One region of the Cytobacillus sp. OWB-43 genome, then DNA from elsewhere that is predicted to be linked to it. Evidence: a T-box and tRNA genes for the amino acid it is inferred to sense, from the RefSeq annotation. Region 1 holds a T-box; the other holds one or more tRNA genes.
The links. A T-box is a leader RNA that pairs with one kind of tRNA and senses whether it is charged. The one in region 1 lies ahead of alaS (alanine--tRNA ligase), so its partner is inferred to be a tRNA-Ala.
Positions count from the first base shown of each region.

Region 1 (5,506 bases):
TATATACTGCCATTACACGAAGCAAGCAGTTCCTTATATTATGCGGTGATGAAGAAGCGTTAAAAATGGGTATACAACGATTGGATGATCAATCGAGGCGATCTAACTTACGATTGAAGTTACAAGATGAAATCTTCGAAGGAGAGACCATTGAAGCTATAGATGAATCATTAACATATGAAGATTATTTGATGAAAGTCGACCCGTTGATAGGAATGGAAAATATCACACCTTATGATTTTTTAGAGGCTGATTAGACTAAGATGAGAGATTTTTCTCATCTTATTTTTTTACCTATATACATAAAACAAATTGCCAACCTGGAAGAAGAATGACTCGCACCATCTTTGAACAAAATAACAATGTTCAAAGAAGGTGGGAGTAACTTTTGCGAACATTTTCCTTATTAAGAGGCTTGTCGGTAATCGTGTTGAATAACGGTAGGGCAATAGGTGAAGTGAATGATCTCTTCATCTCACCCGAAGGATTAGTGAAGGGACTATGGGTGAAGAACCACTCATTTATTCGTAAATCCTTTTTTCTAGATATTAAAGATGTGTACTCATTTGGTTGGGATGGTGTGATGATTGAGAGTTGTGATGTATTAACAGCTATACCAAAGCATAGTGATTTTACAATTGCTAGTGAAAATCGTCTGGCTGGCCGAATGATGATGACAAGAGAGGGCGATCGCTTAGGACTTCTTCAAGATGTATATTTCAATGAAGAATTGGGCACAATCGTAGGGTATGAACTATCAGATGGCTTCTTTTCTGATGTACTTGAAGGAAAGAAAGTAGTTAAAGCTAGTTGCGCACCAGCGATTGGAAAGGATGCCATTATTGTAAATGTAGAATAAGGTAGGTGTCCTTTCCATGATGCTTCAATGTCCTAATTGTCAAAGCAAAGATGTCGGTAAGATTGGCATAAATCAATATTACTGTTGGAATTGCTTTATCGAACTCTCATTGTCTAAAGGAATTATTCACACTCACCAAGTGGAAGAAGATGGGTCTTTAAGTTCTTTAGATGACTTATTTGATGAAGAAGAGCGTCGTTTTTCTTCATAAAAATTCTTATGAGAGGTGTCATATGATGAATAAAATGTTAACCTCAGCAGCTGTCATAGGCGCAGGTGTAGCCGCATATAGCTATATGCAGAAAAATAACATCGTCTCAAAAAGAGATATGAAAAAAATACAAAGAAAAGTAATGAAAATGTTTTAAATGTTTTGGCGTCCTCAATCAAATAGATTGGGGACGTTTTTTCGTACCTGTGCTATGTCAATAAATGAATCCATTCCGTCCCTTGTTTAACTTGTATGTATAATTCATATGCTCTCTTCTCAAGATAGTAAAGGGAGGCGTAGTGCATGGACGTTCGTATGAAATGGTTGTACCGTTTAGGCTTTGTTTTGCTTGTTCTCATTTTACTTTATATCTTTTTTCAATTAAAAGAATTATGGCTCCCTCTTTTAAAATTACTGCTTGTTGTGCTGATTCCGTTTTTACTTGGGGCGTTTTTTACTTATCTCTTACACCCTATTGTTGAAAAGTTACATCAAACGGGTATGCACAGAGGATTAGCAGCTTTAGGAATTTATTTATTATTTTTTGGTGGTGTTGGCTACGGATCGTATAAAGGGATTCCGGCTTTTATTCATCAACTAAATGATTTAGTTGATCATGCGCCAGAGTTTGCCGAGCAATATCGCTCTTTTATTGCTTTGGTTCAAGAACGCACATCTGAATGGCCAGAAACATTACAATTACGTGTAGAGGATGGGATTAACAATATTGAAGCAGCATTAGATAAATTATTAACAAAGGCAATTAATATATTGCTTGAGATTCTTAATTATGCTTTAATCATCGCTATTATCCCATTTATCTCCTTTTACCTTTTAAAAGATTATACGGATGTAAAAAAAGCAGTCTGGTACTTAACGCCAAGAAGATGGAGAAAAGAAGCTGTTTTGTTTATAAGAGATGTTGATAAGTCACTCGGAGGTTATATTCGTGGGCAGCTCCTTGTATGTTTAGTAATCGGGGTGATTTCAGCTACTTTATTTTGGGTGTTCGGTATGAAGTATCCATTGTTGCTTGGTTTTATCATTGCAATAACCAATATTATTCCGTATTTTGGTCCAATTATTGGTGCAGTCCCAGCGGTGATTATTGCAGCGACCCTGTCAGTCAAAATGGTGATTATCACATTAATTATTATAGTTGTATTGCAATTTGTGGAAGGGAATATATTATCTCCTTTAATTGTAGGGAAAAGCTTACATATGCACCCCCTCATTATTATGCTTTCATTACTAGCTGGTGGAGAAGCTGGCGGTATCATTGGTTTAATTATGGCTGTTCCGATTTTGGCAATCCTAAAAATTAGTCTTATACATGCACGTAAACTATTAATGAACCGACATAGGGCAGATAAGGTATAGTTTCAGCTGAATTTGTTGATACTGTTAGACATTGATATTGACAAAAGAGCAAAAATCTAGCTATAATTCGACTATATCTATTTAAATAATGTAAGATGTTGATGGAAGAAGTATGTTATAGTCCATTCGAAAGAGAGGAAATTCCATGGCTGAGAGAATTTCTCGATGAAGGATAACAGAAAGCTAATCCGGAGTGCAGTTAACTACTGCCGTTCACCGCGTTAAGGTGCTTTGAGAGGTGAGAGTTTTCTTTCACAATCAGGGTGGTACCGCGAGCTTAAGTTCTCGTCCCTGTATTGGGGATGAGGGCTTTTTTTTATGGTTACATAAATTTTTTAGGAGGTTTTTTTATGAAACATTTAACTGGTGCAGAAATTAGACAAATGTTTTTAGATTTTTTTAAAGAAAAAGGTCACGCAGTGGAACCGAGTGCTTCTTTAGTACCACATGAAGATCCGTCACTACTATGGATTAATAGTGGTGTAGCTACATTGAAGAAATATTTTGATGGTCGAGTGATTCCCGAAAATCCAAGGATCGTTAATGCACAAAAATCAATACGTACCAATGATATTGAAAATGTTGGGAAGACAGCACGTCACCATACATTCTTTGAAATGCTTGGGAATTTTTCTATCGGTGACTACTTTAAAGAAGAAGCGATTCTATATGCTTGGGAATTCTTGACGAGTCCAAAATGGATTGGTTTTGAAGAAGACAAATTATCTGTGACAATCCACCCTGAGGACGATGAAGCGTACAAATTATGGAGAGAAAAAGTAGGTGTACCAGAAGAACGAATTATTCGTTTGGAAGGGAATTTCTGGGATATTGGTGAAGGACCAAGTGGACCGAACACAGAAATTTTCTATGATAGGGGAGAAGAGTATGGTAACGATTTAAATGATCCTGAGCTCTATCCTGGGGGAGAGAACGAACGTTACTTGGAAGTATGGAACCTTGTATTTTCTGAGTTTAACCATAATCCAGATGGAACATATACTCCACTACCAAAGAAAAATATTGATACGGGCATGGGCTTAGAGCGTATGGCTTCAGTTGTGCAAAATGTAAAGACGAATTTTGACACAGATCTATTTATGCCAATCATTAAAGGAACAGAAGATATTTCTGCTGAGAAATATGGAAAAACTGCGGAACAAGATGTCGCATTTAAAGTGATTGCTGACCACATTCGTACAGTAGCATTTGCAATTGGTGATGGTGCTCTTCCATCAAATGAAGGTAGAGGATATGTTCTTAGACGATTATTACGTCGCGCGGTTCGTTATGCGAAACAAATCAATATTCATCGTCCGTTCATGTTTGAGTTAGTACCAGTGGTTGCAGAAATAATGGTTGATTATTATCCACAAGTAAAAGAAAAAACGGCTTTTATTCAAAAAGTCATTAAAAACGAAGAAGAACGCTTCCATGAAACGTTACACGAGGGTTTAGCTATTCTTTCAGAAGTAATGAAAAAAGAAAAAGCTAATGGACATACTGTAATCGATGGAAAAGATGTTTTCCGTCTTTATGATACGTATGGTTTCCCCGTTGAATTAACAGAGGAGTACGCAGAAGAAGAAGGGATGAGCATCGACCATGATGGCTTTGAAAAAGAGATGGAAAATCAGCGTGATCGCGCTCGAGCTGCTCGTCAAGATATAGATAGTATGCAAGTCCAGGATAGTGTCCTAGGTGAAATTACGGTAGACAGTAGGTTTGTTGGGTATGAACAATTGACGATTGATACTGAAGTAGCTGCAATTGTAAGTGGTGGCGAGCTAGTAGACCAAGCTGGTCAAGGCGAAGAGGTTCAATTAATATTGACAGCTACTCCTTTCTATGCTGAAAGTGGTGGGCAAATCGCTGATAAGGGAACTCTAACAGCAAGTGGCGTGAGGGTTGAAATAAAAGATGTGCAAAAAGCTCCAAATGGACAAAACCTCCATCGTGCAGTTGTCACAGAAGGAGAATTAAAAGCTCATTCATCGGTTAAAGCATCTGTAGATTATTTTAATCGTAATAAAATCGTAAAAAATCATACTGCGACACATCTTCTTCATCAAGCATTGAAAGATGTATTAGGTACGCATGTAAATCAAGCAGGTTCTCTCGTTGAACCAGATCGACTAAGATTTGACTTTTCTCACTTTGGACAAGTAACAGGAGATGAGTTAGAGAAAATCGAAGCCATTGTTAACGAGAAAATTTGGAATAGCTTAAATGTGCAAATTGACCTGAAAGATATTGAAGAAGCAAAAGCAATGGGAGCAATGGCTTTATTTGGAGAAAAGTATGGGAAAATTGTACGAGTTGTTCAAATCGGTGATTATTCATTAGAACTTTGTGGTGGCTGTCATGTGGCAAATACTGCAGTCATTGGTTTGTTCAAAATCCAATCTGAAAGCGGGATTGGTGCAGGCACAAGAAGAATAGAAGCAGTCACAGGTGAAGGTGCTTATAAGATGATGACAGAGCAAATCTCTGTATTAAAAGAGGCTGGAGCTAAATTAAAATCAAATATAAAAGATGTACCAGTAAAAATTGACAGCTTACATGCAGAGATCAAGCAATTACAAAGAGAAAATGAATCATTAGCAACTAAATTGGGTAATATTGAAGCTGGAAGCTTGATTGACCAAGTGAAAGAAGTGAACGGTGTAAAAGTATTAGCTGCAAAAGTTCAGGCGACAGACATGAACCACTTGCGTAATATGGCAGATGAATTAAAACAAAAGCTTGCTTCAGCAGTGGTTGTACTAGGTAGTGCGAATGAAGGAAAAGTGAATTTAATTGCCGGTGTGACAGATGATTTGATTAAAAGTGGCTATCATGCGGGTAAATTAATTAAGGAAGTGGCTACTCGCTGTGGAGGCGGTGGCGGTGGACGTCCAGATATGGCGCAAGCTGGTGGAAAAGACCCAGCAAAATTAGAGGGAGCGTTACAATTTGTAGAGGAATGGGTAAAATCCGTTTGATTCCCGAATAGTTTAGTGTAAAATGTAGGTAAACAAAAGCGAATCATAAAAAGAAGAGGTTATATAACCTCT
Region 1 is NZ_JAYEFF010000001.1:1,792,021-1,797,526, reverse strand. It holds gene U9M49_RS08890 (ATP-dependent RecD-like DNA helicase) at 1-257, shown strand, start outside; gene U9M49_RS08885 (PRC-barrel domain-containing protein) at 389-859, shown strand; gene U9M49_RS08880 (hypothetical protein) at 879-1,070, shown strand; gene U9M49_RS08875 (DUF3918 family protein) at 1,096-1,227, shown strand; gene U9M49_RS08870 (AI-2E family transporter) at 1,374-2,450, shown strand; T-box leader at 2,540-2,746, shown strand; gene alaS (alanine--tRNA ligase) at 2,801-5,434, shown strand.

Region 2 (5,506 bases), on a different contig from region 1:
TCTTTTGCTTTACTTATATATAGATACTCTTCAGATACTCTTCAATCATTCTTCCCTTCTTCTAAGCTCCCGTCTTAACTCAATAAGTAATCTCTCTTTCTCTTCATCCTTATCATAAATATTTGTCATAAAGTTGAGAATGGGTCATATAATCTACTAATCTCATTCTATTATATATGAAAGGTGTGAATAGAGCTGGAAGATGTAGCACTATACGTATCAGTAATTATGGCCCTTTTTTTATTTTCATTCGCTTATGTGGAAGGTATTCGTATCGCTAATTCACCAGGTAAAGTTTATGGAGGAACTTTCATCTTCACCGTAACAGCTGCATTTATTTTTAGTAGATTATCCTATTTATTTATATAAAAAAGGTGAGCTCATTCTTGGCTCACCTTTTGCTTCATTTTCTAAACTTGATCTTCATTATTTGCCTATAATCGTTTCTTTCTTCTTCTTCTTTCATCTATTAAAAAGGAAGATAGCCCTACTATAACAAATAGCCCACCCAAAATTTGTGACCAAGCTATTCTTTCTTGTAGTACAAAATAAGCTAAAATGGCTGCACCCACAGGTTCAAACAAAGTAGCCATCGAAATAACAGAAGTACTTAAATACTTTACAGACCAATTAAATAATGTATGGCCTAATAATGTTGGAAAAAGTGCTAAGAGAATTAAAAAAATCCAGTCATTTACTTGATAAGGATACAAAGGTTGTTTGTTAAGCATGACATAGATAAAAAGTGTCAATGTGCTAATACTGTATACAATAAATGTATAAGTAATCAGGGATACTCTTTGACGGACGGTCTGCCCAAACAGTAAATACCCTGTTACTAGCCCACAGGCGATGAGTGCTAACAAATCTCCATAGAGCGCCTTTTCACTTAGTAGAAAATCACCCCAGCTAATAATGATACAACCGCCTATCGCAGTTATAGTTGACAAAATGGATTTCCAAGAAGTTTTTTCTTTAAAGAAGAGATAAGTACCTATAAATGCAAAAATCGGTTGTAAGGCAACTAACACAGTCGAGCTAGCAACCGATGTGTATTGAAGAGACTCAAACCATAAAATAAAATGGAAAGCTAAAAAAATACCCGCAATGATAGAAAACAGCCAATCCTTGCTTGTAATATGACGAATTTCATGAACATATTTTAAAAGAAAGATTGGCATCATAAGCACGACTGAAAAAAGGAGACGATAAAAAGCAATAATACCAGGGGGAGCTGAAATCAACTTTACAAAAATGGCTGAAGTTGAAACTGAAACAACTCCTATAGCTAATACAAAAAGCGGATTCATCTTAACTACCCCATGCTATCACCTTGTCTCTATATATTGATATTTAGGTATAGACTATTTTACACCTTAAACCTATAGTAAAGGTAACTTATTTAAAATTTATTAAATGATAAAGCAGGCGATATTATGTACGGATTAGAAATGGATGTCCTAATGAAGTTAGGGATTTCAGCTGTGCTTGGTCTTATTATAGGACTAGAAAGAGAACTAAAACGTAAACCAGTTGGCTTAAAAACAAGCCTAGTCATTTCAATCGTTAGCTGTCTTCTCACTATTGTGTCAATAGAATCAGCATACATATTTCCAGGTAATGACGATATTAATATTACAATGGATCCTTTACGTTTAGCAGCTCAAATTGTATCAGGAATTGGCTTTCTTGGTGCAGGGGTCATATTGAGGAGAGGGAATGATAGTATTTCCGGCCTTACAACAGCCGCCTTAATTTGGGGCGCAGCTGGAATTGGTATCGCTGTTGGAGCTGGATATTATATGGAGGCTGTTGCAGGCGTCGTATTACTTATTATTTCAGTTGAAGTTGTTCCCTACTTATTAGGGCTTATTGGCCCAAGACAACTACGAGAAAAAGAGATTACGATGAAAATGGCAGTTGAAACGAAGGAACAGATCACGACGATTATTCATACCATTAAAGAGCAGCAAGCGGCTATTCGCAGGATGAGAATTAAAGATACTGAAGAGGGCTACCCACAAGTTTATTTAACTATTGCAGTAGATTATCGTAAAAAAACAACTGACTTTTATCATACAATTTCTCAAGTGCCGGGAGTAAAGTCGATGGAAATAGAAAGCTTGCACTAATTTTTTATTTTGACTATTGAAAAATATTCATTCTCCCGCTATAATTTCAATATATCTAGCGGGGGATTAGCTCAGCTGGGAGAGCGCATCGCTGGCAGCGATGAGGTCAGGGGTTCGAGCCCCCTATTCTCCATACCAAGAAGCCTTGATTTATCAGGGCTTCTTTTATTTTTGTCTAATTATCCTCCCCCACTACAAACCTCATTCAACACCTTTAGAAGCATCACATAAATTGTATAAGCACATAATCAAGTGCAAACATTCTGAAAACAAGGGTTGCCATTAAAGTACATGCTGTAAACCCAGAAGATGAAGATGTTATTAGAGAGGAGCAGGGTTGGACAGAAAATGAATCGGTTCCATAAGTTACTAACTCGATTATAAAGATCCTGAATATACTCACCTTAACAATTGTTTCTCCTGCTTCTGCTGCAGGTGAAGTAAAACCACAAGAATGCACTAAATGGTATTGTCATATTCCATGGTAATTCTGTACCTCATTTGACTGAATAAGGCTAGTAAGTCCGTTGTTAAATGCAGCTCCTGTGCCTTATTCTCTTATTCTTCCACTTACTTCTACATCACTCCTCTAATCTTGTTTTTTAAATGCTCAACTAATCCTCTTTAACACGAACGTTTATTCGTGTATATTAAAGATATAATTTTCAAGGAGGATATTATGAACTCAGTTAATTTAATTATTTTAAACTTCAACGAAATTAGAAGAAGAAGTATTAAGGTCTGGACATCTATTCCTCAAGATAAGCTAGAATGGAAGCCTGATGATGAAGCCTTGACATGCCTAGAAATGATTAGGCATGTGTTAGAAAGCGAACATTATTATCACCTAGCAATTAAAAATAGAAGGAGTTTGTCCAAATTCAATTCTCCATTCGAAAATCGTCCTTTCACTTCTGTAAATGCAGAATTGGATTTTGCTGAACCTTATAGACAGCATTTTATAAATACAATTAAATCATTTTCAGAAGAAGACCTATTTAATATAAAAATTGACCGTTCCGATGCAGGTTACATACGAGATTTAGGTGACATGCTATTACGAATTGCTTATCATGAATCTGTTCATACCGGTCAGTTATTGGATTACTTAAGATCAGCAGGAATACCTAGAATCCATATATGGGATTAAGTCTCATTGGTGTTATCAACAACTCGCTGATACGTATGGTGTAGAGAATGAATACAAATTGATGGCTACAAAGTCTTTGAAAATTGGCTGAAATGATAACTTCTTGATATCCTGCTTTCATTCTGACGTTCTCAAGAAAAAGTATCGAGATTTAACCATTGATGGTTTTGTAATATTATCCAATATTGGTTATACTATTTTTTTGAAAGGCCACTTTCGTATATAAGAGCAACGTTTCAAGTAGTAAAGACGTAAGAATGAATCAAAAGAATAATAATCGTTGAGAGGATGGTTCAGATGGCAAAAACATCAATAACAACCCTTAATATGAAACGCAAATTTAATGTTCCAGCAGAAAAAGTATTTGACGCGTGGACTAAAGCAGACACGATTAAAAAATGGATGTTCACCATGGAACATACAAATAAAGTGGCAAAGAGTAATCCTCGTGTAGGTGGAACATGGGAAGTTGTGGATCATCGGGATGGGAAAGATTATCGAGCTATTGGAGAATACAAATTGGTTGAACCACCAGCGAAACTTGTTTTCACATTCAAAATGCCTCAATTTAGTGATTTAGAAGACGACATTACAGTGGAAATCGAATCGCTTGAATCAGGCTGTGAAATGATTTTCACACAAGAAATTAACGTAATCCATGAAAAAGATTGGACAACTGAAGATATTCAAAAAGCACATGAAGATTGGAAAAAAGATACCGAACAAGGTTGGCATTATATGTTCTTAGGTTTGAAAGAATTGGTAGAAAAAGGAAATATTACATATCCATCATTTTAATAAAAATAAGGCTAACTTTAACAAGAAACTTGTTTGAAGCAAAGTATAAAATAGTCAGATTCAATATCACAATTAGCAAAGAAGAGAAATTTAAAAGTTTCTCTTCTTTGCTTTTTTTATTTATTTCTGTGCAAGTTCAGAAGCAATTTTTTCGACTTCAATATAAGCATTTTCTAAAATTGTCTCTCTTTCTAGTAAAGCTGTCCCTTGCGCTCTAACCATATGATAATCTTCAATTCCAATAAAATTGAACATAGATTTCAAATATTTGTGTGAGTATTCGACTTCAGTATACCAGTCATTATTAGTATAAATACCACCACTTCCTTGTATCACCAACATACTTCTTCCATCATTAAGTAAGCCAATAGAACCATTCTCTGTATATTTAAAAGTCTCTTTCGCAATTAAAATATTATCCATATAGTCTTTTAATTTTGTTGGTACATTAAAATTATGCAATGGGAGAACGATTACATACTTATTCGCACTTTTAAATTGTTGTAACACTGCGCTCATACGGTTTGTTACTTCTTTTTCTTCATTCGTAAGTTCTTGATTCTTAGCAAGCTTAGCCCATGCATTTAAAACTATCTTATTTATCATAGGTACTTCTTCGCTATATAAGTCAATTTGTTCAATGACCTCATCTTCTGATTGTAATCCCTTATATACATTTTTAAAGTGATTAAGAACATTAAGACTAACAGACGAAGTAGATTCCACTTCTGGATGTGCATTTATAATAAGTAATTTGCTCATTAGATAATTCCTCCTGAATAAATGTTTCTTTAATGGGTAAACTAATTGTCTCTTACATAAATCGTCGATTAATCTTGTCGACGTTAATCAATATAACGCTATTAGTAATTTGTGTCAAACAAAAAAAACTATGTTAAGATACAAATACAATAAAAAGATAATTAAAGATGTTTTAAATAGAGCAGGTGATTACATGAAATATAGTGTTATGGTTGAATATGCGTTGCATAGTTTAGTGTACTTAATTGATGTACCATCAGATGAAGTTATTGGGATAAAAGAACTTTCAGAATTTCAAGGGCTTTCAGAAACATATCTTTCCAAAGCATTTGGTAAATTATCAAAGGCTAAAATTGTGAGTTCTGTTCCAGGAGTCAATGGAGGTTATAAATTAGCTAAGGCTCCTGAAGAAATTTCCTTTTGGGATGTAATAGAAGCTGTTGAAGGTGTTAAACCAATTTTTCAGTGTAAAAACATTTTAAGTAATAACCTTATGTATGTAGGTAAAGAAGAAAAAGAGGATAGAGACTGTTCATCTTGTATATCAGGTAATTCCACTTGTACAATAAATTTAGTAATGTTAGAAGCCGAACAGCAAATGAGAGAGTATTTACGAAACAAAACGATTGCTTGGTTAGATGAAGAACTTGATCGTGTTTTACCA
Region 2 is NZ_JAYEFF010000007.1:405-5,910, forward strand. It holds gene U9M49_RS19130 (DMT family transporter) at 435-1,310, opposite strand; gene U9M49_RS19135 (MgtC/SapB family protein) at 1,437-2,132, shown strand; tRNA gene U9M49_RS19140 (tRNA-Ala) at 2,193-2,265, shown strand; gene U9M49_RS19145 (DinB family protein) at 2,812-3,282, shown strand; gene U9M49_RS19150 (SRPBCC family protein) at 3,580-4,080, shown strand; gene U9M49_RS19155 (FMN-dependent NADH-azoreductase) at 4,201-4,842, opposite strand; gene U9M49_RS19160 (RrF2 family transcriptional regulator) at 5,036-5,506, shown strand, end outside.
Region 2: it has a tRNA-Ala gene. The T-box ahead of alaS (alanine--tRNA ligase) is inferred to sense a tRNA for this amino acid. The anticodon was not compared.